4 regions of the Modestobacter italicus genome follow, and region 4 is predicted to be linked to each of the others. Evidence: riboswitches for the same ligand, from Rfam matches in the RefSeq annotation. Region 4 holds a riboswitch; each other region holds the start of a gene.
What was found. Region 4 has a riboswitch for cyclic di-AMP ahead of MODMU_RS24875 (C40 family peptidase). Riboswitches for the same ligand answer to the same signal wherever they lie in the genome.
Positions count from the first base shown of each region.

Region 1: linked by a shared signal. The riboswitch ahead of MODMU_RS30100 (transglycosylase family protein) and the one ahead of MODMU_RS24875 (C40 family peptidase) in region 4 are both predicted to bind cyclic di-AMP.
Region 2: linked by a shared signal. The riboswitch ahead of MODMU_RS07645 (M23 family metallopeptidase) and the one ahead of MODMU_RS24875 (C40 family peptidase) in region 4 are both predicted to bind cyclic di-AMP.
Region 3: linked by a shared signal. The riboswitch ahead of MODMU_RS16820 (C40 family peptidase) and the one ahead of MODMU_RS24875 (C40 family peptidase) in region 4 are both predicted to bind cyclic di-AMP.

Region 1 is NC_017955.1:3,656,235-3,661,880, reverse strand. Features, by position in the region: gene MODMU_RS17495 (SDR family NAD(P)-dependent oxidoreductase) at 1-345, opposite strand, end outside; gene MODMU_RS17490 (RNA polymerase subunit sigma-70) at 490-1,485, shown strand; partial or broken gene MODMU_RS30100 (transglycosylase family protein) at 1,841-2,116, opposite strand; cyclic di-AMP (ydaO/yuaA leader) riboswitch at 2,120-2,281, opposite strand; gene treY (malto-oligosyltrehalose synthase) at 2,580-4,928, opposite strand; gene glgX (glycogen debranching protein GlgX) at 4,925-5,646, opposite strand, start outside.
Region 2 is NC_017955.1:1,567,302-1,572,947, forward strand. Features, by position in the region: gene MODMU_RS07635 (C40 family peptidase) at 1-734, shown strand, start outside; cyclic di-AMP (ydaO/yuaA leader) riboswitch at 1,517-1,676, shown strand; gene MODMU_RS07645 (M23 family metallopeptidase) at 1,787-2,920, shown strand; gene MODMU_RS07650 (class I SAM-dependent methyltransferase) at 3,006-3,641, shown strand; gene MODMU_RS26820 (TVP38/TMEM64 family protein) at 3,886-4,644, opposite strand; gene lnt (apolipoprotein N-acyltransferase) at 4,726-5,646, opposite strand, start outside.
Region 3 is NC_017955.1:3,513,710-3,519,355, reverse strand. Features, by position in the region: gene MODMU_RS16830 (DEDD exonuclease domain-containing protein) at 1-1,377, opposite strand, end outside; gene MODMU_RS16825 (hypothetical protein) at 1,613-1,954, shown strand; cyclic di-AMP (ydaO/yuaA leader) riboswitch at 2,085-2,269, shown strand; gene MODMU_RS16820 (C40 family peptidase) at 2,285-3,376, shown strand; gene MODMU_RS16815 (M48 family metalloprotease) at 3,459-4,757, shown strand; gene MODMU_RS16810 (glycosyltransferase family 4 protein) at 4,754-5,646, shown strand, end outside.
Region 4 is NC_017955.1:5,228,092-5,233,737, reverse strand. Features, by position in the region: gene MODMU_RS24890 (phytoene desaturase family protein) at 1-139, opposite strand, end outside; gene MODMU_RS24885 (GNAT family N-acetyltransferase) at 136-606, opposite strand; gene MODMU_RS24880 (hypothetical protein) at 603-1,091, opposite strand; cyclic di-AMP (ydaO/yuaA leader) riboswitch at 1,292-1,465, shown strand; gene MODMU_RS24875 (C40 family peptidase) at 1,482-2,627, shown strand; gene MODMU_RS24870 (DUF3817 domain-containing protein) at 2,759-3,103, shown strand; gene MODMU_RS24865 (serine hydrolase domain-containing protein) at 3,113-4,435, shown strand; gene MODMU_RS24860 (hypothetical protein) at 4,478-4,972, opposite strand; gene MODMU_RS24855 (aldo/keto reductase) at 5,012-5,646, opposite strand, start outside.

The DNA of each region.
Region 1 (5,646 bases), 1.6 Mb from region 4:
GAACGCCTCGGTGACCGCGAGCGGCCCGAGGAGGTTGACCGCCAGGTGTCGGGCGAGGAGCTCCTCGTCCCCGAGCTCGCCGGGCAGCGACACCCCGGCGTTGTTGACCAGCACGTCGAGGGTGTCCAGCGCCCGGGCCGCCGCCCGGACCTCGGCGTGGTCGGTCACGTCGAGGCGCAGGGCCGAGACGCGGGGGTCGGGGTGGACCAGCCGGCCCCGGGTGCCGGCGTGGACGCGGCGCGCGCCCCGCCGCAGCAGCTCCTCGACCAGGGCGGCTCCGATGCCCCGGCCGGCGCCGGTGACCAGGACGGTGCGGTCGCGGACGGGGTCCTCGTGCGTCGACATGGTGTCGTCTCCGTTCTGCGCGGACCGGGTGCCCGCGCTACCAGGACTGACACCGGGCGCAGCGGGATCTGGGCTCGCCGGCACCGACCAGTTCCGGCGTCCCGCGGGGTCGGTACGGGCAGGACGAGAGCGAGGGGGTGCGCGGTGCCGGTCGACCTGTTCGAGCAGGCCCGGGCGGGCGACCACGAGGCGTTCGCCGCGGTCGTGGCGCCGTACCTGCGCGAGCTGCAGGTGCACTGCTACCGGATGCTCGGCTCCCGGCAGGACGCCGAGGACGCGCTCCAGGAGGCGTTGCTGTCGGCGTGGACGGGCCTGGGCTCGTTCGAGGGGAGGTCCTCGGTGCGCACCTGGCTGTACCGCGTGGTCACGAACCGGTGCCTGAACCAGCTGCGCTCGGCGGCGCGGCGCCCGGTCGCCGCGGAGCAGCTGCCGGTGGCGCCGCCCGAGCCCTCCCGGTGGGGGGAGGTGCCGTGGCTGCAGCCCTACCCGGACGTGCTGCTGGACGGTCTGGCGGACGCGGCGCCGGGGCCCGAGGCGCGCTACGAGTCCCGGGAGACGGTGACGCTGGCGTTCGTGACCGCCGTCCAGCTGCTCCCGCCGAACCAGCGCGCCGTCCTGCTGCTCCGCGACGTGCTGGGCTACCGCGCGGCGGAGACCGCGGAGCTGCTCGGTCTCACCACGGACGCCGTCACGAGCGCGCTGAAGCGGGCCCGGGCCACGATGGCGACCGCCTCCTCGGCGGGGCGGCCGGCGCCGCCGGCCGGGGGACCCGTGGAGCGCGCCCTGGTCGACCGCTTCGTCACGGCCTTCACCGGGGAGGACGTCGACGCGCTGGTGGCGCTGATGACCGACGACGTGTGGGTGCGCATGCCGCCGTTGCCGTTCGAGTACCGAGGGACCGAGGCGGTGCACCGGTTCTTCTCCGCGATCGACGGTCACCGCCGCGCCATCGCGCGGATGGTGCCGGTGCGGGCGAACGGGCAGCCGGCGCTGGGGGAGTACGTGCGGGACCCGGTGACCGGCGTGCTGCACGTCGTGGGCGTCCTCGTGCTGGCGCTCGACGGGGACCGGATCGGGGAGCTCGTGCACTTCGAGTCGGCGCTCGCCGCCTCGCTGGGGCTGCCGCGCACGCTCGGCTGAGCGGCGCCGCCCCGGGCAGCCGGAGGGGGTGTCCCCCCGGCTGCCCGGTGGTGCTCAGACGGCCAGCACCTGTCCGACGGAGATGCGGTTCGGGTCGCTCACGGTCGACGCGTTCAGCGCGGCGAGCGCCTGCCAGGTCGTGCCGTGGGCGGCCGCGATCTCCGCCAGGGTGTCGCCGGCCTGGACGGTGTACGAACCGCCCGCGGCCGGAGCCGGCGCGGGGGCCGGAGCCGGCGCCGGGGCGGGGCCCGGGGGCGCCCCCCGACGGGGTGGTGCCCGCGGCGAGGTACTTGCCGCAGGTCGGCCACGCGCCGACGCCCTGACCGACGAGGACCTTCTCGGCGATCTCGATCTGCTGCGCCGGCGTGGCCAGGTCGGCCCGCGCCGCGAACGCCGTGCCGCCGTAGCCCGCCCAGGTGCTCTGGGAGAACTGCAGGCCGCCGTAGTAGCCGTTGCCGGTGTTGATGCTCCAGTTGCCGCCGGACTCGCACTCGGCGACACCGGTCCAGTCGTGCGTCGCCGCCGCGGAGGCCGGGGTGGCGAGCAGGCCGATGCCGACGGCGGCAGCGCCGAGGGCGACGGCCCCGCCCGCGACGGTGCGGCGGACGCGGACGTGCAGGGACTCGAACATGGGTGATCCTCCCGATCACCGCCTACGAGGTGAGCTGTCGGGTTCGGGCGAATCGGTGCCCGGCCGGTCAGCGCCCTGAGGGCACGGCACGGCTTCACCCCGAGACGCGCAGGCGCGTCGGAAGTGGGTCCCCCGCCCCCGTCCTGGGTGGGTCGGTGTCAGGCTGCCGGCGGACGGGGTTCGGCGGTCCGGCGCCTCGTGCCCGGCCAGTGCGGCCCGGGACGTCGAGAACGGTAAGCGAGACCTGCGGGTCTCGCTTCCCGAGTCAGCCGCGCTCCGACACCCGGACCACGACGACCCCCGACAGGCCGGGCCGGGGACAGCTGCGGGTCCCCGGCCCCTGACACTCTGTTGATGTGGGATCCCCCACAGCCACCACCGCGCGCTCCGTGACGTGCTGGAGCGGCCCCCTTCCAGGGGCCCACCCTGAACCTGCGAAGGGTGGGGAGGAAGGGGGCCCTTCTCAGCCGCGGACGAGCAGGGCGACCGGGAGCTGGGCGAGCACCTCGCTCAGCGCGACCCCGTTGGCGGCGGAGACCACCCGCGCGCCGGTGAGCAGGTCCCGCCAGGCGCCGGTCGGCAGCTGCAGCGCGGTGTCGCCCCACCCGGTGGCCGCGAGGTGCACCGGCAGCCGGGTCGCCACCGCGACGACCCCGCCGCGGTCGAAGGCGACGACGGAGTCCGCGGCCGCCCCGGTGGCCTCGAGCGGGGTGTACCCGTCGAAGGCCTCCGGGTGGTCCCGCCGGTGCCGCAGCACCCGGGAGACCACCAGCAGCTTGGCCGCGCCGGTCTCGTCGACCGGCGGCACCCAGCCCTCGTCCAGCCGGGCGAGCAGGCTGCGGCGCAGGTCGTAGTCGACCGGACGGCGGTTGTCCGGGTCGACCAGCGAGAAGTCCCACAGCTCGGTGCCCTGGTAGACGTCCGGGACGCCGGGCATCGTCAGCTGCAGCAGCTTCTGCGACAGCGAGTTGGCGTACCCCGACGGCGCGATGCGCGCGACGAACGCCTCGATCGCGGCGTGCGTCGTCGGGTCGTCGAAGGCGGCGTCGACCAGCGCGTGCAGCTGGTCCTCGAACTCCTGCACCGGGTTGGTCCAGGTGGTCGAGGTGCCGGCCTCACGGGCGGCCTTCTCGACGTAGGCGTGCGCCCGCTCGCGGGTCAGCGGCCACGCACCGACCAGGTTCTGCCACACCAGGTGCGCCAGCGACCGGTCGGCCAGCGGGTGCCGGGCCAGCAGCTCGCGGACCAGCTCCGCCCACTCGGTCGGCTGCTCGGCCAGCACGGCGAGCCGCGCCCGCACGTCCTCGCTGCGCTTGGTGTCGTGGGTGGACAGCGTCGTCATCGACGCCGGCTTCACCGCGGCCCGGTGCTGCTGCGCCGCGTGGAACCCCGCGACCGTCGTCCCGAACCGGGCCGGGTCGCCGCCGACCTCGTTCAGCGCGACGAACCGCGCCCACCGGTAGTAGGCGCTGTCCTCCACGCCCTTGGCCATGACCGGCCCGGAGGTCTGCTCGAACCGGGTGGCCAGCTCCGTGCCGGCGGTGCCCAGCAGCGGGTGCAGGGCGTCGACGGCCGCGGTCAGGTCGGGGCGGCGCTGCTTGACCGCGGCGACCGTCTCGTCCAGGTGCTCCCGGCCGTCGGGCAGGTAGCTCCGGTAGACCGGGAAGCTGGCCAGCAGCTCCGCGAGCCCCTCGGTGACCTGCTCGGCGGGCACTGCCGCACTCCCCGCCCCCCCGAGGTCGCCGACGATGCGCTGCAGCCGGGCCACCTCCGAGCCGAGCATGCCGTCGGTGACCTCACGCTTGCAGTCGTGCACCAGCTTCGCGTAGTCGACCGGCGCGCCGGCGAGCTCGGTGTCCAGCGCGGTGAACGCCGCCTCGCCGGCGGGGTCGACCAGGACGCCGTCCACCTCGGTGAGCGCGTCGTACCCCGTCGTCCCGGCCGTCCGCCAGCCCTCCGGCAGCTCCTCGCCGGGCTCGAGGATCTTCTCGACGACGGTCCACCGGCCGCCGGTGGCCTCGGCCAGGCGGTCCAGGTAGCCCTTGGGGTCGGCCAGCCCGTCGGGGTGGTCGATCCGCAGCGCGTCGACCGAGCCGTTCTCGACCAGCTCGACGACCAGCGCGTGGGTGGCCCGGAAGACCTCCGGGTCCTCCACCCGCAGCCCGGCGAGGGTGTTGATCGCGAAGAACCGGCGGTAGTTCAGCTGGTCGTCGGCGCGCCGCCAGTCGACCAGCTCGTAGTGCTGCCGGTCGTGCACCTCCTGCGGCGTGCCCTCCCCGGTGCCGGGGGCGATCGGGAAGCGGTTGTCGTAGTAGTGCAGCTCGGGGCCGTCGGGGGAGTCGACGACCTCCAGCTTCGAGACGTCGTCCGCGCTGCCCAGCACCGGGATGCGGATCCGGCCGCCGCCGAAGTCCCAGTCGACGTCGAAGGCGTCGGCGTGGGCGCTCTCCCGCCCGTGCTGCAGCAGGTCCCACCACCAGCCGGACTCGGCCGGGTCGCTGACGCCCATGTGGTTGGGCACCAGGTCGAGCACCAGGCCCAGACCCCGCTCGTGCAGCGCGGCGACGAACCGGTCGAGGCCGGCCCGCCCGCCGCGCGGCTCGTCGACGTGCGCGTGGTCGACGGTGTCGTAGCCGTGCGTGCTCCCGGCCGCGGACCGCAGCAGCGGCGAGGAGTAGGCGTGCGTCACGCCGAGGTCGGCCAGGTAGCCGGCCACCGACGCGGCGTCGTCCAGGGTGAAGTCGGCGGTCACCTGCAGCCGGTAGGTGCCCGCGGGCACCTCCCGGCGGCGGCCGTCGGACAGCTCGGTCACGCCGCCGCCTGCAGCACGACCGTGGCGCGGGCTGCGATGGTCAGCGTCTCGCCGGCCTTGACCTGCACCGGCTCGACGTCCGCCAGCTCGGCGGTGTTGACCACGACGGTCCAGCCCTCGGCGTAGTCGGTGCTGGGCAGGGTGAAGTCGATCGGCTCGTGGGAGGCGTTGAACGCGAGGTAGAAGCAGTCGTCGACCACGTCCTCGCCGCGCTCGTCGGTCTCCCGGATGCCGTGGCCGTTGAGGTACATGGCCAGCGACTTGGCGAAGCCGACGTCCCAGTCGTCGTCGTCCATGACCTCGCCCGCCGGGGTCAGCCAGGCGATGTCCTGCACCGGGTCGCCCTCCTCGCGGCGCACCGGGCGGCCGTGGAAGAACCGCCGGCGCCGGAAGGTCGGGTGGTCGGTGCGCAGCTTGGTGACCAGCTTGGTGAACTCCAGCAGGCCCTCGTCGACGTTCTCCCAGTCGATCCAGGTGATCTCGTCGTCCTGGCAGTAGCCGTTGTTGTTGCCGCCCTGGGTGCGCCCGAGCTCGTCGCCGTGCAGCAGCATCGGCACGCCCTGGCTGAGCATCAGCGAGGCGATGAAGTTGCGCCGCTGCTGCGCCCGCAGCGCCAGGATCTCCGGGTCGTCGGTCGGCCCCTCGACGCCGCAGTTCCAGCTGCGGTTGTGGCTCTCGCCGTCGTTGTTGTCCTCGCCGTTGGCCTCGTTGTGCTTCT
Region 2 (5,646 bases), 1.9 Mb from region 4:
GCGCCATTGCTCAGAGCGGCTACATCGCCGAAAACCGGTCGCGGGTGGCCGCCTTTCTCAGCAGCAACTCCGCGACCGAGCTCGTCCAGCAGATCGCAACGCTCGATGTGATCGCCGACCGCACGAACGCGATCATCGCCGAGGTCGCCCTCCTCCAGGATGCGGCCGCGGCGGCCGAGGCAGAGGCGGCCGCGGCGGCCGCGGCGGCCGAGGCCGCGCTCGCTGAGCTGCAGGCGCAGCAGGCTGAGGTGCAGGAGCGGATCGGGCAGTACGAATCCGACTTCGGCCGGCTCACCGCGGCGGAGCAGACCGCCGTCACGACGGAGATCGCCGGTCCAACGCTGGCCGCCCCGAAGGTCGCGGCGCTGCCCGTCGTGCCGGGTAGCGCGAGCGCCACCGCCATCGAGATGGCCCTCGCTCAGGTCGGCGACCCCTATGTCTGGGGAGCGTCCGGCCCGGACGGTTTCGACTGTTCCGGCCTGACGTCGTTTGCATATGCGGCTGCGGGAGTGTCACTGCCGCGCGCCAGCCGAACGCAGGCGACCGTGGGCCGGGAAGTCTCCCGCGGAGAACTGCAGCCGGGGGACCTGGTGTTCTTCTATGACCCGATCAGCCACGTCGGTCTCTACATCGGCAATGGCCAGATGGTGCACGCCCGGACGTTCGGGCAGCCTGTTGCAGTCACGACTGTTGATCAGGCCGGGTATCGGTTCGCGCGCCGCATCGTCGGCTGATGGTCGGAACGTAGGCGAGCGTCCAGCTGTCGTTCCCGGCCCCACGGTTGACTGGCGTCGAATTCCCAAACGGAATCCCTCCGTTCCGTCCGCTGCGGGATCACGGGCGATCACCAGCGGTGGCGGTCTGCCCCGAGAAGCTGTGCCTGCAGTCACCAGTTGCGGCCAGCGCAGTGAGATCGGGACGGTGCGGTCCTGAGGACAACGGCCAGCCGAGGGTGCCTCGGCGACCCGGTGGCGCCGCTGCAGCGGGGGAAGTGAGTCGCGGCCGATGCGGCGATGTGAGCGATGATCCGCAGTCTCGGTCGGTGCGAGGGACATCGAAGCCTGCGAGGCCGACCTCGACGCCCTCGCGGCGATCCCGAGATGCGGCCGCGCAGCGCCAGGTCGACCAGCAGCGTGTCGCGCACGGCGACCCCCGCGATCCGGTCGTCGTGAGCCGTGGTGTCCCAGGTGACGGAGGCTCATCGGAGCGACCTTGACTGGCGCCAGTCGTCCCCTGGAGGACCGCTTCTCGGTCACAGTCTCCAGCTCCGCCGGCACGGCCGTCAGATCCATCCATGTGCACTTCAGGTGATGCCGACGGTCGCCTGGGAGGGACGTCGAAGCCGGTGTTCCGGGCTTCAGTGCCCTGCTGGCGGCCCGCCTATCGCCCGGGGTCGCTCAAGGAGCTCGGGCGCGCAGGTGTGGGACGAGTCGTTACCCGACCGTGACAACTAAGACGCTTCGTACTACCGTTCCGTCCGGCCCGGCCGAGCCGCGTTCCTCAGTCAGAGGACCTCGGACGGACCCCGCCGAACCATCCGTGCCACTGGCCGGGTGGACCGGGGACCCATCGATCCCCTGGGGTGAATCCTGGCGGCGCACCTGCGTGCGCTCCAGGTAGGGCGTCTTCCAGCCCGAACCCGTCAGCTAACTCGGTAGGCGGTCAGGAAGAACGGAGAGCCGCCGTCTTGGCGACCCTGCACAACCGCGCCTCCCGCACGCCTCTCGTCCGTCGCTCGGCACACGCCCGGCTCGACCGTGGCTGGGGCCGGCAATGGCGTCATCTCATGATCCCCACCGTGGCCATCGCGGGGCTCCTCGTCGGTGGCGGGGCACCGTCAGCGCTCGCGGCGCCGAACGTCGCCGGCCAGGACCAGCCCGGCCGTGACGCTCTCACTGCGGAGATCGAGCGGATCAACCAGCGCCTGGCGACGACCGAGGAGGAGTTGCAGCGAGCGACGGTCGAGGCCGAGGCCACCGCGGACGCGTCCCGAGCCGCGCAGGCCGAGCTCGCGGCGGCGGAGTCGGCCGCGGCGGCGGCCACCGCCGAGCTCGAGGCCGCGCAGGCCGCCGCCTCGCAGGCCCAGGACGACGTCGCCACTCTCGGACGGGAGGCGTTCATGGGATCCGCGCCCCTGGGAGAAACTGTCGTGCTGCTCGACGCTGCCGGTCCGGAGGAGGTGCTGCAGCGCGCCGCCACCATGGACCTGTTGGGCGAGGACCGTGCCGCGCGCCTGGAGGCATCCGAGGCCGTCCGGCAGCGGCAGGAGGACGCGGACCGGGCGGCACGGGACGCGGTCGCCGAGCGAGACGCGGCCGTACGGGCAGCGGCCGACGCCGACGCGGCCGCCCAGGCCCAGCTCGCGGCATCCCAGCAGGCCTACGACGCAGCCGCCGCGGAGAAGGCCGGTCTGGAGCAGCAGCTCAAGGACGCCGAGACCCGGCTGCTCGCCGCCCGAGGCGCTACCGATCCGAACGCCACCTGGGAACAGCAGCAGCGCACCCGGCTCGCCCAGGCCAGCGCCGGCGCGGGCGCGCTGGTGAACGGCCGGGTCACCTCCTGCTACGGCAGCCGCTGGGGTACCAACCACAACGGCATCGACATCGCCGCTCCCATCGGCACCCCCATCTTCGCCCCGGAGAGCGGGGTCGTCTTGCAGGCCGGCCCGGCCAACGGGTTCGGGCTGGCCGTCTATCTCCAGCACCCCGACGGCACCATCACCGTGTACGGCCACATCAACCAGTACTTCGTGACCGCCGGCCAGACGGTCACCGCCGGCCAGCAGATCGCCGAGGTGGGCAACAAGGGCCAAGTAACCGGCCCGCACCTGCACATCGAGACGCACACCGGCGGGCTGTACCAGAACCGGGTCGACCCCGCTCCCTGGCTCGCCGCGCGCGGCATCAGCCTCGGCTGCTGACCCGTGACTGGCGAGTGACCGTGTTCCGAAGTGCTCCACCCTGTACATGGCTATTGTCGCTCCGTCCCTCGCCGGGGGAGGTGTGATGGGAGTGGTCGGACGGCAATTCGGCTCGCCCTCCGGGCTGCTCGGACGCCTGGCCGGGCGCTTCATGGCACGCAACAACGCGGCCTTCAACCGGCGACTCGTCGACGAGGTGGCGTCCTTGGTGCCGCCGGCCCGTGTTGTCGCCGAGCTCGGCTTCGGCCCCGGAGTGGGCCTGGCCGCGCTCCTGTCTGCGTTCCCCGACGCACTCGTCCTCGGTGCGGACCCGTCGCCGGCTCTGGCCGGTCAGGCAGCCGGCCGAAACCGCGCGGCGATCGAGGCCGGGCGGCTTCGCCTCGTACAGGGCGACGCGGTGGCGCTGAACGCGTACCGCCCGATCGACCTCGTCGTCGCCGTCCACGTCCTCTACTTCTGGTCAGACCCGGTCAAGGCACTCGAGGCAATCAGGCATCTCCTGCGGCCCGGCGGTCACGTCGCGCTCGGGTACCACCTCGAGCGACACATGCCTGCAGTCGCCCGACGCGACTTCGTCGCGGAGGGGCACCGGCTGTACGAGGAGGATGAGGACGTCGCCGCGCTGCTGCCGCCGGCCGGGCTCAAGGCCGAGCATCACCGGGTGTTCGGTCCGGTCGACGGTCCGCTGGGGAGGCTTCTCATCGCCTCATCGGTGTCATGACGAGCAACGGTGACGTGGTGGCGGCGCTGCGGGCGGGACCACGCAGCCGGTCACCGTGGGCCCATCAGGCGCCGCCGGCAGGCTCAGTCTGGCTGTTGAGAGCGGCCGCGCCTGGGGTTGAACTGCCTCCTGGCTGGGTGTCGGCGTACCGCCCGGTGGCCACCAGTGGCCGCTCCGTCCCTCACTCGCGGCCCCCGCTGGTAGCGACCGCCTGATTCCGCGGAGGGCTGCGGGTTTGCTTCGATCAGTTGTCGGGTCGCTCCGGCGGGAGAGTGGACAGGTCATCACCGAGACCGGCCCGCCTCGTCGCGGTGGATCTCCAGCCCATGTGCGGCGTGGCATGCGGCCAGTGCCGCCGCCACCAGAGCCAGGCCGCCAGCAGCGCGCAGGACGCCAGGACGGCGAGTGGCGCGACGCCGGCCAGTGACGTCCAGAAGCCGGTGCTCGTCACGGAGGTGCCGATGCCGACGTACAGGACCGACCACGGCACCAGCCCCAGCGCGGTTCCGAGCAGGTAGGGCAGCAGCCGGACGCTGCTGAGGCCGGCCGCGTAGCTGACGACCATGAACGGCGCCACGGGCGCCATGCGCGCGGCAAGGACGGAGGCGAACCCCCGTGCGCCCACCCGGCGGTCGAGCGCGGCCAGCCGAGCACCGGCCAGGCGGGCCACGGCTTCCCGGCCGAGCCAGCGGCTCAGGGCGAAGCCGGCCAGTCCACCGAGCAGCCCGCCGCTCAGGGCCACCGCCAACCCTGCGGGGAAACCGACGACGGCACCCAGCAGCACGGAGATCGCCGATCGCGAGACGGGCGTCTGCAAGGCGAGGGAGACGCCCACGACAGCCACCAGCCAGCGCGCAGCACCTCCCTCGTCCAGCCAGGAACGCACCTCTGCGACGGTCGGCAGGTCGACCGACAGGGTCACTGCTGCGCCGGCGAGAAGGGCGAGGACGAAGGCACCGAGGCGCAGCCGCAGCCGCCGGGACAAACGGGGTTCTTGCGTCATCGCGAACCTGCGGGCGGTGACCCGACGGCCCAACCGTTGCGCCGCGCTGCCCGTCCACCGAGGCGTCGGAGCATCTGCGGATCACGTCCCCACCGTGACACGCCGCAGCCGACGGCAACGCAGAGCAGTGGCGACCCGCGCCAACGGGGAGGCGAGGAGGGACAGCGCCGCGACCGCCAGCACGGGCCCGTCGCCGGTGCGGGAGTACACGGTCATGCCGGTGCGCAGCGGCACGGTCGCGGTGAGCACCTCCGCAGTGCTGAGCCCGGTCTGCTCGACGACGAGTCCGTCGGGCCGCACGATCGCCGTGTACCCGGTCGGCGCGGCCTGCAGGACGGCACGGTCGAACTCGAGGGCGCGCATCCGTGCGGCGGCGACCTCGGTCGCAGGAACCTCCTCGGTCGTGTACGAGGCGGCGTTCGTCGGCACGAGCAAGATCTGACCGCCGGCCTCGACGGCGGCACGGATGCGGTCGGAGAAGAAGACCTCGTAGGAGATGACCACGCCCAGTGGACCGGCGGCGGTGCGCAGCAACCCCGGGCCGCGGCCCGGGGTCGCGTCCCGCGGCACCAGCGCCGTCATGTCCGACAGACTCTCGAGCAGCGCCCGGGCCGGGATGTACTCCCCGAAGGGCACGCGGTGGACCTTCTCGTAGCGGTCGACGATGCGCCCGGCCGGATCCCAGGCCACCGCCGCGTTGCGGAAGCGCTCGTCAAAGGACTCGCTCAGGCCGGCGACGACCGTGGCTCCGGTGCTCCGTGCCAGCTGAGCAACGCGCGCGGCCTCCGGCGTGTCGGCCACCGGGCCGGTGACACCGAGGCTGCTCTCGGGCCACAGCACCAGGTCGAGCCCAGGTGGCAGGTCCTCGCTGAGCAGGAACTGCCGCTCCGTGACGGCGTTGGCGTCACTGACCACGGCGGGGATGCCGCGCGGGCCACCGCCCTGGACCAGGGCCGCCCGTAGCGAGCCCGCCGAGGCGCCGTCCGGACCGGCCAAGAGGAC
Region 3 (5,646 bases), 1.7 Mb from region 4:
CCGGCCCTCGGCGGCCAGCCGCTCGACCCGGTCCAGCAGGGGCGCGACCAGGTCGCGGGGGTCGGAGTCGACGGCCGCGGCGAAGACCGCGGCGATCGAGGCGTAGTCCTCCCGGCTCTGCGCCCCGGTGCACGGTGCCCCGCAGCGGCCCATCCCCGCCAGCGCGCAGGCGGTGCCCAGCACGGTCAGCGACAGCCGCGAGGTGCACTGCCGCAGCGGCAGGGACTCGTGGACGGCGGCGACCGCGGCGTCGGCGGCCCGCCGGTCGGGGAACGGGCCGAGGAACACCCCGGCCCCGGGCCGGACCCGGCGGACGACCGACAGCCGGGGGAAGACCTCGTCGGTCAGCCGGACCCACAGCGCGCGCTCCGGGAACCGCGACCGGCGGTTGTAGCGGGGCTTGTGCTCGGCGATGAGCCGCAGCTCGCGGACGGCGGCCTCCAGGTCGTGCGCGCAGGGCAGCGCCTCGATCCGCTCGGCCAGCGCGATCATCTCGGTCATCCGGCTGCGCTGCTCCCCGGCGGAGAAGTAGCTGCGGACCCGGGTGCGCAGGTCGTTGGAGGTGCCGACGTAGAGCGGTTGGTCGCGCGGCCCGCGGAAGAGGTAGACGCCAGGTCCGGAGGGCACGTGCTCGGCCAGGTGCCGCTTGCGCCGCCGCTGCGGGTCGACCTGGCGGGTGAGCCCGGTCAGCTCCTCCAGCGAGCTGACGCCCAGCGGGCCGAGCCGCTCGAAGAGGCCGTGCAGCACGTCGACGGTGGCCCGGGCGTCGTCCAGGGCGCGGTGGCAGGGCTGGGTCTCGGCGGAGAAGAACGGGGCCAGGGTGCCGAGCTTGCAGTTGGGCACCTCGTCGCGGGTGAGCAGCCGGCGGGCCAGCACGGCGGTGTCGACCGAGGCGAACGGAGGCCACGGCGTGCCCGTCTCCTCGCACGCGGCGCGCAGGAAGCCGAGGTCGAAGGGGGCGTTGTGGGCGACCAGCACGGTGCCCCGGGCGAACTCAAGGAAGGCCGGCAGGACCGAGTCGATGCGGGGGGCGGCGGCCACCATCATCGAGGTGATGCCGGTCAGCACGCTGATGTAGGGCGGGATCTCCCGGCCCGGGTCGACCAGGGTCTGGAACTCGCCGAGCACCTGCCCGCCGCGGACCTTCACCGCGCCGATCTCGGTGATGGCGCTGTCCTTGGGTGAACCGCCGGTGGTCTCCAGGTCGACCACGACGAAGGTGACCTCGGCCAGCGGTGTCCCGATGTCGTCGATCGTCGCCTGCAGGTAGCGCGGCCGTTCCGGAGGGGCCGTGGGGAGCGCCACCTGCCGCCAGGCCGGCGGGACCCCCTCGCCGGCGACCGACGGGAACGGCGGTGGAACGGGGTGGGACGACACGCAGCGGACGCTAGGTCGGGGGTCCGACAGTCCCGGGGAGGCCACGCCGGACCGCGGCCGCCCCGGCGTGGCGGGCGTCGCCGCCCGGGACGCCGCCGCAGGTCGGTCGGCCGGAACTGTCGGGGGGTGCTCCTAACGTCCGCGGTGTCGGACGTGGACACAGAGAAGGAGAGCCGCCGTGCTCATCGACTGCGACACCTGCACCGTCCGGGGCGAGGGCTGCGACGACTGCGTCGTGACGGTCCTGCTGGGGGCACCACCCGGCTGGCGGGGGAGCGACCCCACCGTCGTGCCGCTGACCCGCCGGCCCGCCCTGGGCCCCGACCCCGCCGAGCGCCGCCCGGCCACCACGGACGTGGCGCACCGTGCCGCCGGCGCCACTACCGGTGACGCGCCCGGTCGTGCGACGGCCGGACGTGACGTCGGTCGCATTGACACCGCGGCCCCGGACCCGTGGAGCGTCGTCGACCTCGACGAGGTGGAGCGCCGAGCGGTCCAGGCTTTGGCAGACTTCGGCCTGGTTCCGCCGTTGCGTCATCAGGATGCGTCGTCGCCGGGCGACCGGCACGTGAGCTGACAAATCCCACGCGTGCGATTTGTCAGCTCTGGCCCCCACTCCGGGGTTTGACAGGGCTTCATCTCGATCCGGTCACGGCCTTAGGTTCGTCGTGTCGGAGAGGGACGTAGTCGCCACTGAGGGTGACCCCGCTCGGACACCGCCGAACCACCGGACCGCTCTGCGGCGAGGTGGACCGGGGACCCACCGCAGTCCTGGGGTGAGTTCTCACGTGCGCCGGGAACGGGGCACACGCGCCGACGACGGCGCGCCGAGACAGGGCGTTCCTTCGCCCGAACCCGTCAGCTGACTCGGTAGGCGGTCGAGTGGAAGAAACGGAGTCCGCCGCCCGTGGCGCGTCCTCAGTCCGGTGCCCTGTCCGCCCTGCGCCCGTCCGGGTCCGCTGCCGCTCCGGCCCGCACCGGTCGTGCCCGGGGCCTCGGACGGGTCAGTACCGGGCTGCTGCTGGCGCTCGCCGTGGGCGGGACGCTGACCGCGCTGCCGGGCAGCGCGTCGGCCGCGCCGGCGGTCACCCACGCCGCCACGGCGGACGAGGCCACCGCGCTCCTCGCCGACGCCAACCGTGACCTCGAGGCCGTCACCGAGCAGATCAACGAGGCGCAGGACACCCTGCGCGAGCAGCAGGCCGCCGCCGACGCCGCAGCGCAGGCGGTCACCGACGCCCGGGCCCAGCTGGCCGCGCTGGACGCCCAGATGCGCCAGGTCGCCCGCAGCGCCTTCACCGGCGAGAACCTGTCCCGCTTCAACGCGCTGATGACCAGCGGCTCGGCGGAGGAGTTCCTCTCCCAGGTCACCACGCTGGACGCGATCGCCGGCCACACCGACGACGTGCTCGCCCAGGTCGGCGCCGCCGCCCAGGCCGCGCAGCAGGCCAAGGCCGACGCCGACGCGGCCACCGCCGCGGCGGAGCAGACCCTCGAGGACGTCACCGCCAAGAAGGCCGACCTGACCTCCGCGGCCGCCGACTACCAGGCGCAGTACGACGCGCTCAGCGTGGTGCAGCAGCGGGCGGTCGTCGCCGAGTCCGCCGGCCCGGTGCTGGAGCCGCCGGCCGAGGTGGTCGCCTCCAGCGACGCGGCCCAGGTCGCCGTCGACACCGCGATGGCCCAGCTGGGTGACCCCTACGTCTGGGCCGCGTCCGGCCCCGACGCCTTCGACTGCTCCGGCCTGACCCAGTACGCCTACGCGGCGGCCGGGGTCACCCTGCCGCACTCCAGCGCCCGCCAGTCGACGATGGGCACCGCGGTGTCCCGGGCCGACCTCCAGCCCGGTGACCTGGCCTTCTTCTACAGCCCGGTTAGCCACGTGGGCATGTACATCGGCAACGGCCAGATGGTGCACGCCTCCACCTCCGGCCAGCCGGTGATCGTCTCCACCGTGGACATGAAGGGCTACGTGGGCGCCCGCCGTCTCGTCGGCTGAGCCGGGCGGTCTTCCCGAGCGGCTCAGGCAGCCTGCCTAAGCTCGCCGTCGTGCCCGCGCAGACCCCCTCGGACCGGCCCGCGTGAGCACCGCGCAGGTGTCAGCCCCCGCCGCCCCCGGCACGCGCCGGGCGGCGCTCGCGGTGGCCGTCCTGCTCGGCCTGGCGCTCGCGGTGGTCATCGCCGTGGTCACCCCGTGGGACCTGCTGCCCACCCCCGCGGGTGGCCGCACGCCCGTCGACCCGTCGGCGGCGTTCACCCCGGCCCAGATCGCCCGCGCCGAGGACTTCGCCGGCGCGCTGCGCCCCGCGTCGCTGGCCTCCCTGCTGCTGGGCCTGGCTGTCTCCGCCGTCTTCGGCCTGACCCGCGCCGGGGCGGCCACCGCCCGCGCGGTCGCCCGGCCGCTGGGTGGCGGCTGGGTGTGGCAGGTGCTGCTGGGCACCGTCGCCATCCTGGCCGTGGGCCGGCTGGTCACCCTGCCGCTGGCCGCCTATGCGGAGGTGGTCCGGCACCGCTACGGACTGTCCACCCGCGGGTGGGGGCTGTGGGCCCGGGACGTCGCCACCTCCACCGGCATCGACGCCGGCCTGACCGCGCTGGGCCTGCTGGCGCTGGTCGCGCTGGCCCGCCGTGCGCCCCGGACCTGGTGGGCCTGGGCCGGCGGGGCCGCCGCCGCGCTGGTCGTGGTCGGCTCGTTCCTCTACCCGCTGCTCATCGAGCCGGCGTTCAACCGCTTCGACCCGATGCCGGCCTCGCCGCTGCGCACCGAGCTGCTCGCCCTCGCCGACCGCAGCGGCACCCCGGTGCAGGACGTGCTGGTCGCCGATGCGAGCCGGCGGACCACGGCGCTCAACGCCTACGTCTCCGGGTTCGGCTCCACCCGGCGGATCGTCGTCTACGACACGGTCCTCGACCAGCTCTCCGACGCCGAGATCGAGTCGATCGCCGCCCACGAGCTGGGCCACGTGGCCACCGACGACGTCCTCACCGGCACGCTGATCGGCGCGCTGGGTGCCGGCGCGGGCGTCGCGCTGCTGGGCTGGCTGCTCGGCGCCCCGCCGCTGCTGCGGCGAGCAGGCGCCACCGGACCGGGCGACGGGCAGGTGGTGGGTCTCCTCCTCCTGCTGCTGGCGGTGGGCACCCTGGTGTCCACGCCGGTGCAGAACCTGGTGTCCCGGCACATCGAGGCGCGGGCCGACCTGCACGCCCTCGACCTCACCGACGACCCGGCGTCCTTCGTCGCGGTGCAGGAGGCGCTCGGCGTGGCCAACCTGAACGACCCCGACCCGCCCGCGGTCTGGCAGTGGGTGTTCGGCTCGCACCCCACCGCGGCCCAGCGGGTCGCCTTCGCCGGCGACTGGGTGAAGGACCACGGCGGGTGAGCCGCACGCTGGTCGTCACCAACGACTTCCCGCCCCGGCAGGGGGGCATCCAGACCTTCGTCGCGGCGCTGCTGGCGACCCGGCCGGCCGGGTCGCTGGTGGTGCTCGCCTCGGACCACCCGGGCGCCCGCGAGCACGACGCCGCGCTGCCCTACGAGGTGGTCCGCGCCCCCACCGGGATGCTGCTGCCGACCCGCGCGACCGCCCGCACCGCCGCCCGGCTGGCCCGCGAGCACGGCTGCCGGACCGCCTTCTTCGGCGCCGCGGCGCCGCTCGGGGCACTCGCGCCCGGCCTGCGCCGGGCCGGCGTGGCACGGCTCGTGGGCGCCACCCACGGGCACGAGACCGGCTGGGTCGCCCTCCCCGGCGCGCGGCAGGCGATGCAGCGCATCGCCGGGGGGCTCGACGTGCTGACCTACATCAGCCGGTACACGCACAGCCGGCTCGCGCCGGCCCTCGCCGGCCGGACCGAGCTGGTGCAGCTGTCCCCGGGCGTGGACGTCGACCGGTTCAGCCCCGCCGCCGACGGCGGCCCGGTGCGCGAGCGCTACGGCCTCGGGGACGCGCCGGTCGTCGTCTGCGTCTCCCGGCTGGTGCCGCGCAAGGGGCAGGACACCCTGGTCCGCGGCTGGTCGCAGGTCCTCGCCCGGCACCCGCGGGCCCGGCTGCTGCTGGTCGGCGGCGGCCCGTCGGAGGCCGCCCTGCGGAAGGAGGTCCGGGCCCGGGGGCTCGGGCACTCCGTCGTCCTCACCGGGGGAGTGGCGCCCGAGCGGCTGCCCGAGCACTACGCGGCCGGGGACGTGTTCGCCATGCCCTGCCGCACCCGCCGGGCGGGGCTGGACGTCGAGGGCCTCGGCATGGTGTTCCTCGAGGCGGCCGCCTGCGGGCT
Region 4 (5,646 bases):
GGCTGATCGCCGCGCCACCGAGCACCTCGCGCCGCTCCAGGACCAGCACCGACCAGCCGGCCCGGGCCAGGTAGGCGGCGGCGGTCAGGCCGTTGTGCCCGCCGCCGACGACCACCGCGTCGTACCGGGCGGCGGTCACGCGAGCACCCGGGCGAAGTAGAGCGAGTCGTCGGTGTCGTCGGTGACGTAGTGCCCGAAGGCCTCGACCGGCCGGTAGCCCGCCGCGGTGTAGAGGCCGACGGCCGCGGGCTGCCGGGTGCCGGTCTCCAGGCGCAGCGTCGTCCAGCCCCGGGCGGCCGCCTCGGCCTCCAGGGCGACCAGCAGCAGCCGGGAGATGCCGCGGCCGCGCGCGGCCGGGACGACGTACATCCGCTTCAGCTCCGCCGCGCCGGGTCCCAGCGGGCGCAGCGCCCCGCAGCCGACCGGCGTCCCGTCGTCGTCCCGGGCCACGAGCACGACCGCGATGTCCTCGGCCGAGGGCTTGACGCCCGGCTCGATGTCGCCGTCGTAGAGGACGCGCATCTCGGTCTGCTGGGCGGAGGTCAGCTCCTGGACGACCGGGTCGTCCCACACGGCGGGGGTGAGGTGCGGCACGCGCCCGATCATGCCGGGGGGTCCACCTGCTGCAGCAACCCCCAGACGAACCGCGCCCGGGTGCCGTCGGGCAGGTGCACCTCCCAGCGGGGTGGCACGCCGGGGTCGGCGGCCGCCGCACCGGGGAGCGCGGCGACGTCGGCGACCACGTGCTCCCAGACCAGCAGCCCGGCCGACGCCGGCGGGACCGGTGAGCCCGCCGCGCGGACCAGCTGCTGGGCCAGCACCTCCCCGCCCGGGTCGGCCAGCACCTCCCACCGCAGGTGCGGCCACAGCGGCAGCGGCCAGCGGTGCGCGACCAGCAGCAGGTCGCCGGTGCGAACCTCGTCACGTTCCGCCGGCGGGCCGAGGACGGCGAGCTGCGCCGCCAGGCCGCGCGGGCCCCGCGGCGCGTGCCCGAGGGCCTGCCAGCGGCGGTGCGCCGCCCGGGCCTGGGCGCGGTCGGCACCCAGCCGGGGGAGCGCGTCGGCGACCAGGTCAGGTCGCGTGTCGGCCATCCGCCGCAGCAGGACGAGACAGAACTCTCGCCGTCCCAGGCCCCGCACTCGGCGAGCCTGTCACGCGCTGTGAGCGTGTCGGAGCACACGCCAGGAGTTTCTCCACAAATCTGGACGAGGCGTTTGTCATCAGTCCACTCCGCACGTACGGTCGGCGACGGTCCGAACGGGCAGCTCAGCCACCGCCGCGGTGGCGACCGCCAGGACCGCCGCCGAACCACAGCGGCTCGCAGCGACACCCGCGAGCCCGTGGACCGGGGACCCACCGCAGCACTGGGGTGAAGCACCTCGCTGCCCGCGCACGGGCACGAGGTACCGGGTGTCTTCCCGCCCGAACCCGTCAGCTAACTCGGTAGGCGGCAGGTGGAAGAAAGGACACACCCGCCGAACATGGCGAGTACGCACCGCTCTGCCCGTCGTGGCCTCACCGGCCGTCGGGTCCTCCTCACCCTGGTCGCCGCCGGCGGCGTCGTCCTCGCTCCGCTGCCGGCGTTCGCCGCCCCGGAGCAGCCGACCACCTCCCAGGAGGCCGCGGCCCTCGTCGCGGCCCGCGGTCACGACCTCGAGGTCGTCACGGAGCGGTTCAACGACGCCCGCGAGGCGCTGACCACCAAGCAGGCGGAGGCCGAGCAGGCCCGCCAGCAGGTGCAGGCCGCCGAGGCCGCTGTGGGCACCGCCCGGGACCAGGTCCGCCAGGTGGCGCGCAGCGCCTACACCGGCGACCAGTTGAGCACCCTGCAGGCGATGCTGAGCAGCACCTCCGCCGACGACATGCTCGACCGGGTCGGCACCCTCGGCACGATCGCCGACCACAACAACGAGGTGCTCGCCGCGGCGCAGGCCGCGACCGAGCAGGCCGACGCCGCCGAGGCCGCCGCCGAGAAGGCGACCGCCGACGCGCAGACGCTGGTCGACCAGGTCGCCGCCCAGCAGGCCGACCTCGACACCCAGATCGCCGAGTACAAGGCGGCCTACGACCGGCTCTCCGCGGAGGAGAAGGCCCGGGCCGAGGCCGAGGCGGCTGCCGCCGCACGGGCCGCCGCCGCCGACGCCGTTGCGCGGGCCAGCCAGGCCGCCTCCCGGGCGGAGCGGGCCCAGTCCAGCTCGGCCGGCAGCAGCTCGGCCGGTTCGTCCAGCTCCTCGAGCGCGGCGGCTGCACCGGCCGCTGCAGCCCCGGCTGCCAGCGGTGCCGCGGCGACCGCGGTCAGCACCGCGCTGGCCCAGAAGGGCAAGCCCTACGTCTGGGCGGCCGCCGGCCCGGACTCGTTCGACTGCTCCGGGCTGACCCAGTTCGCCTACGCCGCCGCCGGGATCTCGCTGCCGCACTCCAGCAGCACGCAGGCCCGGATGGGCACCGCGGTGACCCGCGCCCAGCTCCAGCCGGGTGACCTCGTCGCCTTCTACAGCCCGGTCAGCCACATCGGCATCTACATCGGCAACGGCCAGATGGTGCACGCGCCGACGTCCGGTGACGTGGTCAAGATCTCCAGCATCGACGCCATGGGCAGCATCACCGCCATGCGCCGCCTCGGGTAGCAGAGCGACCGCACACCGGTGCCCCGGCCGCCTCACGGTGGCCGGGGCACCGTCGGTCCAGGGGCGTGCGCGGGGCCACACGGGCCCGGGCGGCACGATGACCTGGCCGCCCCACCGACCGGAGGAACGCCGTGCCCGCAGCCCTGACCGACCCCCGCACCGTGTCGCGGGTGTTCCGCGCCGTCGCCGTCGCCGAGGCGGTGTCCTGGGTGCTCCTGCTCGCCGGGATGTTCGTCAAGTGGGTGCTGCGCACCTCCGAGCTCGGCGTCCAGCTGGCCGGCCCGGTGCACGGCGCGGTCTTCGTCGGCTACGTCCTGGTCAGCCTGCTGGCCTGGCGGGTGCTGCGCTGGACGCCGCGCACCGCGCTGCTCGCGCTGGTCGCCTCCGTCCCGCCGCTGTGCACGGTCGTGTTCGAGCGCTGGGCCCGGCGCACCGGCCGGCTGCCGCTCGACACGCCCGCCGCGGTCGCTGGCTAGCCTCCGCGCATGGTCGAACCGGTCCTGCCCTCCACCGCGCGCACGCTGCTGGCCCGCACCGCCCGGGTCCAGCGCGACGGCCGGGCGCCCAGCCTGGTGGCCGGCGTCGTCCGGGACGGCGGCCTGGCCTGGTCGACCGGCCGGGGTGCCGTCGCCGAGCCGCACACCGACGTCCAGTACCGGATCGGCTCGATCAGCAAGACGGTCACCGCCGTCGCGGTGATGCGGCTGCGCGACGAGGGCCGGCTGGGGCTGGACGACCCGCTCGAGCGGCACGTGCCGGGCACCCCGCTGGGTGAGCGCACCGTCGGCCAGCTGCTGTCGCACCTGGCCGGCGCCACCTCGGAGAGCCCCGGCGGCTGGTGGGAGCGGGTGCCCGGCGGGTCGCTGGAGGAGCTGCGGCTGACCGACCAGGACGTCGTGCTCGGCGCGGCCCGCCGGTTCCACTACTCCAACCTCGGCTTCGGGCTGCTCGGGGAGCTGGTGGCGCGGCACCGCGGCCGCCCGTGGGCCGACGTCGTCCGCGAGGAGGTCCTCGCACCGCTGGGCATGACCCGCACCAGCCCGCGCCCCACCGGCCGCGCGGCGCAGGGGGCGGCCGTGCACCCGTGGGCAGGGGTCGTCCTGCCCGAGCCCGAGCACGACGCGGGCGTGATGGCGGCCGCCGGTCAGCTGTGGGCGACGCTGGCGGACCTCGGCCGGTTCGCCGCCTTCCTGCTCGGCGACACCGCGGAGGTGCTGTCGCCGGCCACGCTGGAGGAGATGGCCGTGCCGGCCGGCGTCGACCCCTCCGTCCCGGGCTGGTCGGCCTACGGGCTCGGGCTGCAGGTGGTGCGGGTCGACGGCGCGGTGCTGGTCGGGCACGGCGGCTCGATGCCCGGCTTCCTCGCCGGGGTGTTCGTCGACCGGGCCGAGCAGGCCGGCGGGGTCTCGCTGGCCAACACCACCAGCGGGCTCGAGCCGCTGGTGCCCGGGCTGCTGGCCGACCTGCGCGCCGCCGAGCCGCGGGTCGTGGAGGCCTGGGCGCCGTCCCCGCCGCCGGTGGCCCTGGACCTGCTCGGCACCTGGTTCTGGGGTCCGACGCCGCACGTGCTCCGCGCGCAGGCCGGGGGGCTGCTGCACCTGGGGCCGCTGCCCGGGCGCAGCGGCCGGGCCAGCCGGTTCGCCGCCCGGGAGGACGGCACCTTCGTGGGCCTGGACGGCTACTACGCCGGGGAGACGCTGCGGATCGCGCCGGACCACCTGGAGCTGGCGACGTTCGTCTTCACCCGCACGCCCTACGACCCCGACGCCCCGGTGCCCGGCGGCGTCGACGACGGCGGCTGGCGCTGACGTGGAGTGCCACGGCGCGGAGAACGCGCCCCTGGCACTCCATCAGCGGTCGAAGGCGTCCATCGTCGTCCGCACGACCGCGGCGTAGGCCAGGTGCGGGACGACGTCGCTGACCCAGTCGGTCGTCGACCAGGTGCGCGGGTCGGTGATGCCCAGCACCGTCATCGGGCCGTTGGCGGCGACCAGCACGCCGGCGGTGGTCAGCGCCGTCCCGACCAGCGGCGGGGTGCGGAACCCGGCCGCGCGGGCCAGCCCGGCCAGCACCCCCACGCCGATCCCGGCGACCAGCCCGGTGAGCGGCCCCAACCCCTGCACCCGGTTCGACCGCGTCTCCTCGTCGCCGGGGATCTGCACGTGCGCCTTCTCGGCCAGCGCCTCGACGGTCTGCTCCGGGGTGGAGCTGGTGCCGCGCCCGCGGCCGACCATGTCCAGGTAGGTGACGGCGTTCAGTGCGCTGGTGCCCGCGGCGCCGGCGGCCGCGCCGCGCAGCACCCAGCCGAGGGTGCCGATGCCGGTCCGGGAGGTGTGCGTCGCCATGATCGCGCCCTACCCGGCGTCCCTGAGGCGTGAAACCGGTCAACCCCAGCCCATCCGGCTGCGCGCCGACCAGTACGCCGCCGGTTCCTCCGGCTGCAGCCACTCCTCCGGCCCCACGCCGGCGACCAGGTCGCGGGCCGCGGCGTTGCTCTCCAGCTGGGCGACGGTGACCGCGCCGGACAGGACGACGGAGCACCAGGGCTGGGCCAGCGCGCAGGCCAGGGCCAGGGCGTCCACCCCCACGCCGCGCTCGCGGGCCGCCCGGGCGAGCCCGCTGCCCGGGTCGGCGCCGCGGTCGGTCAGCCGGCCGTTGGCCACGCCCTCCTTGACCACGACCCGCGCCCCGGCCGCGGCGGCCTCGGCCAGCGCCGGCCCGGCGGAGGGCTCCAGCAGGTTCCAGGTCGACTGGACGCTGGTGAACAACGGTGCGCCGTCGACGGTGAGCGCCAGCCCCCGGCGGACCGCGTCGGCCTGGGCCGGCCCCGAGGTCGAGAAGCCCAGCTCGACGCCGTCGGCGCGCAGCCGGGCCATCCGCTGCTGCAGCGGCCGGTCGTCCCACAGCGGGCTGTCGGCGGTGAGCGAGTGCACCTGGTACAGCCGCAGCCACGGCCCCAGCAGCGCGGTGGTCTCGGCCAGCTGGGCCTCGTAGGCGGCCGCCCCGTGGTCCTTGACCT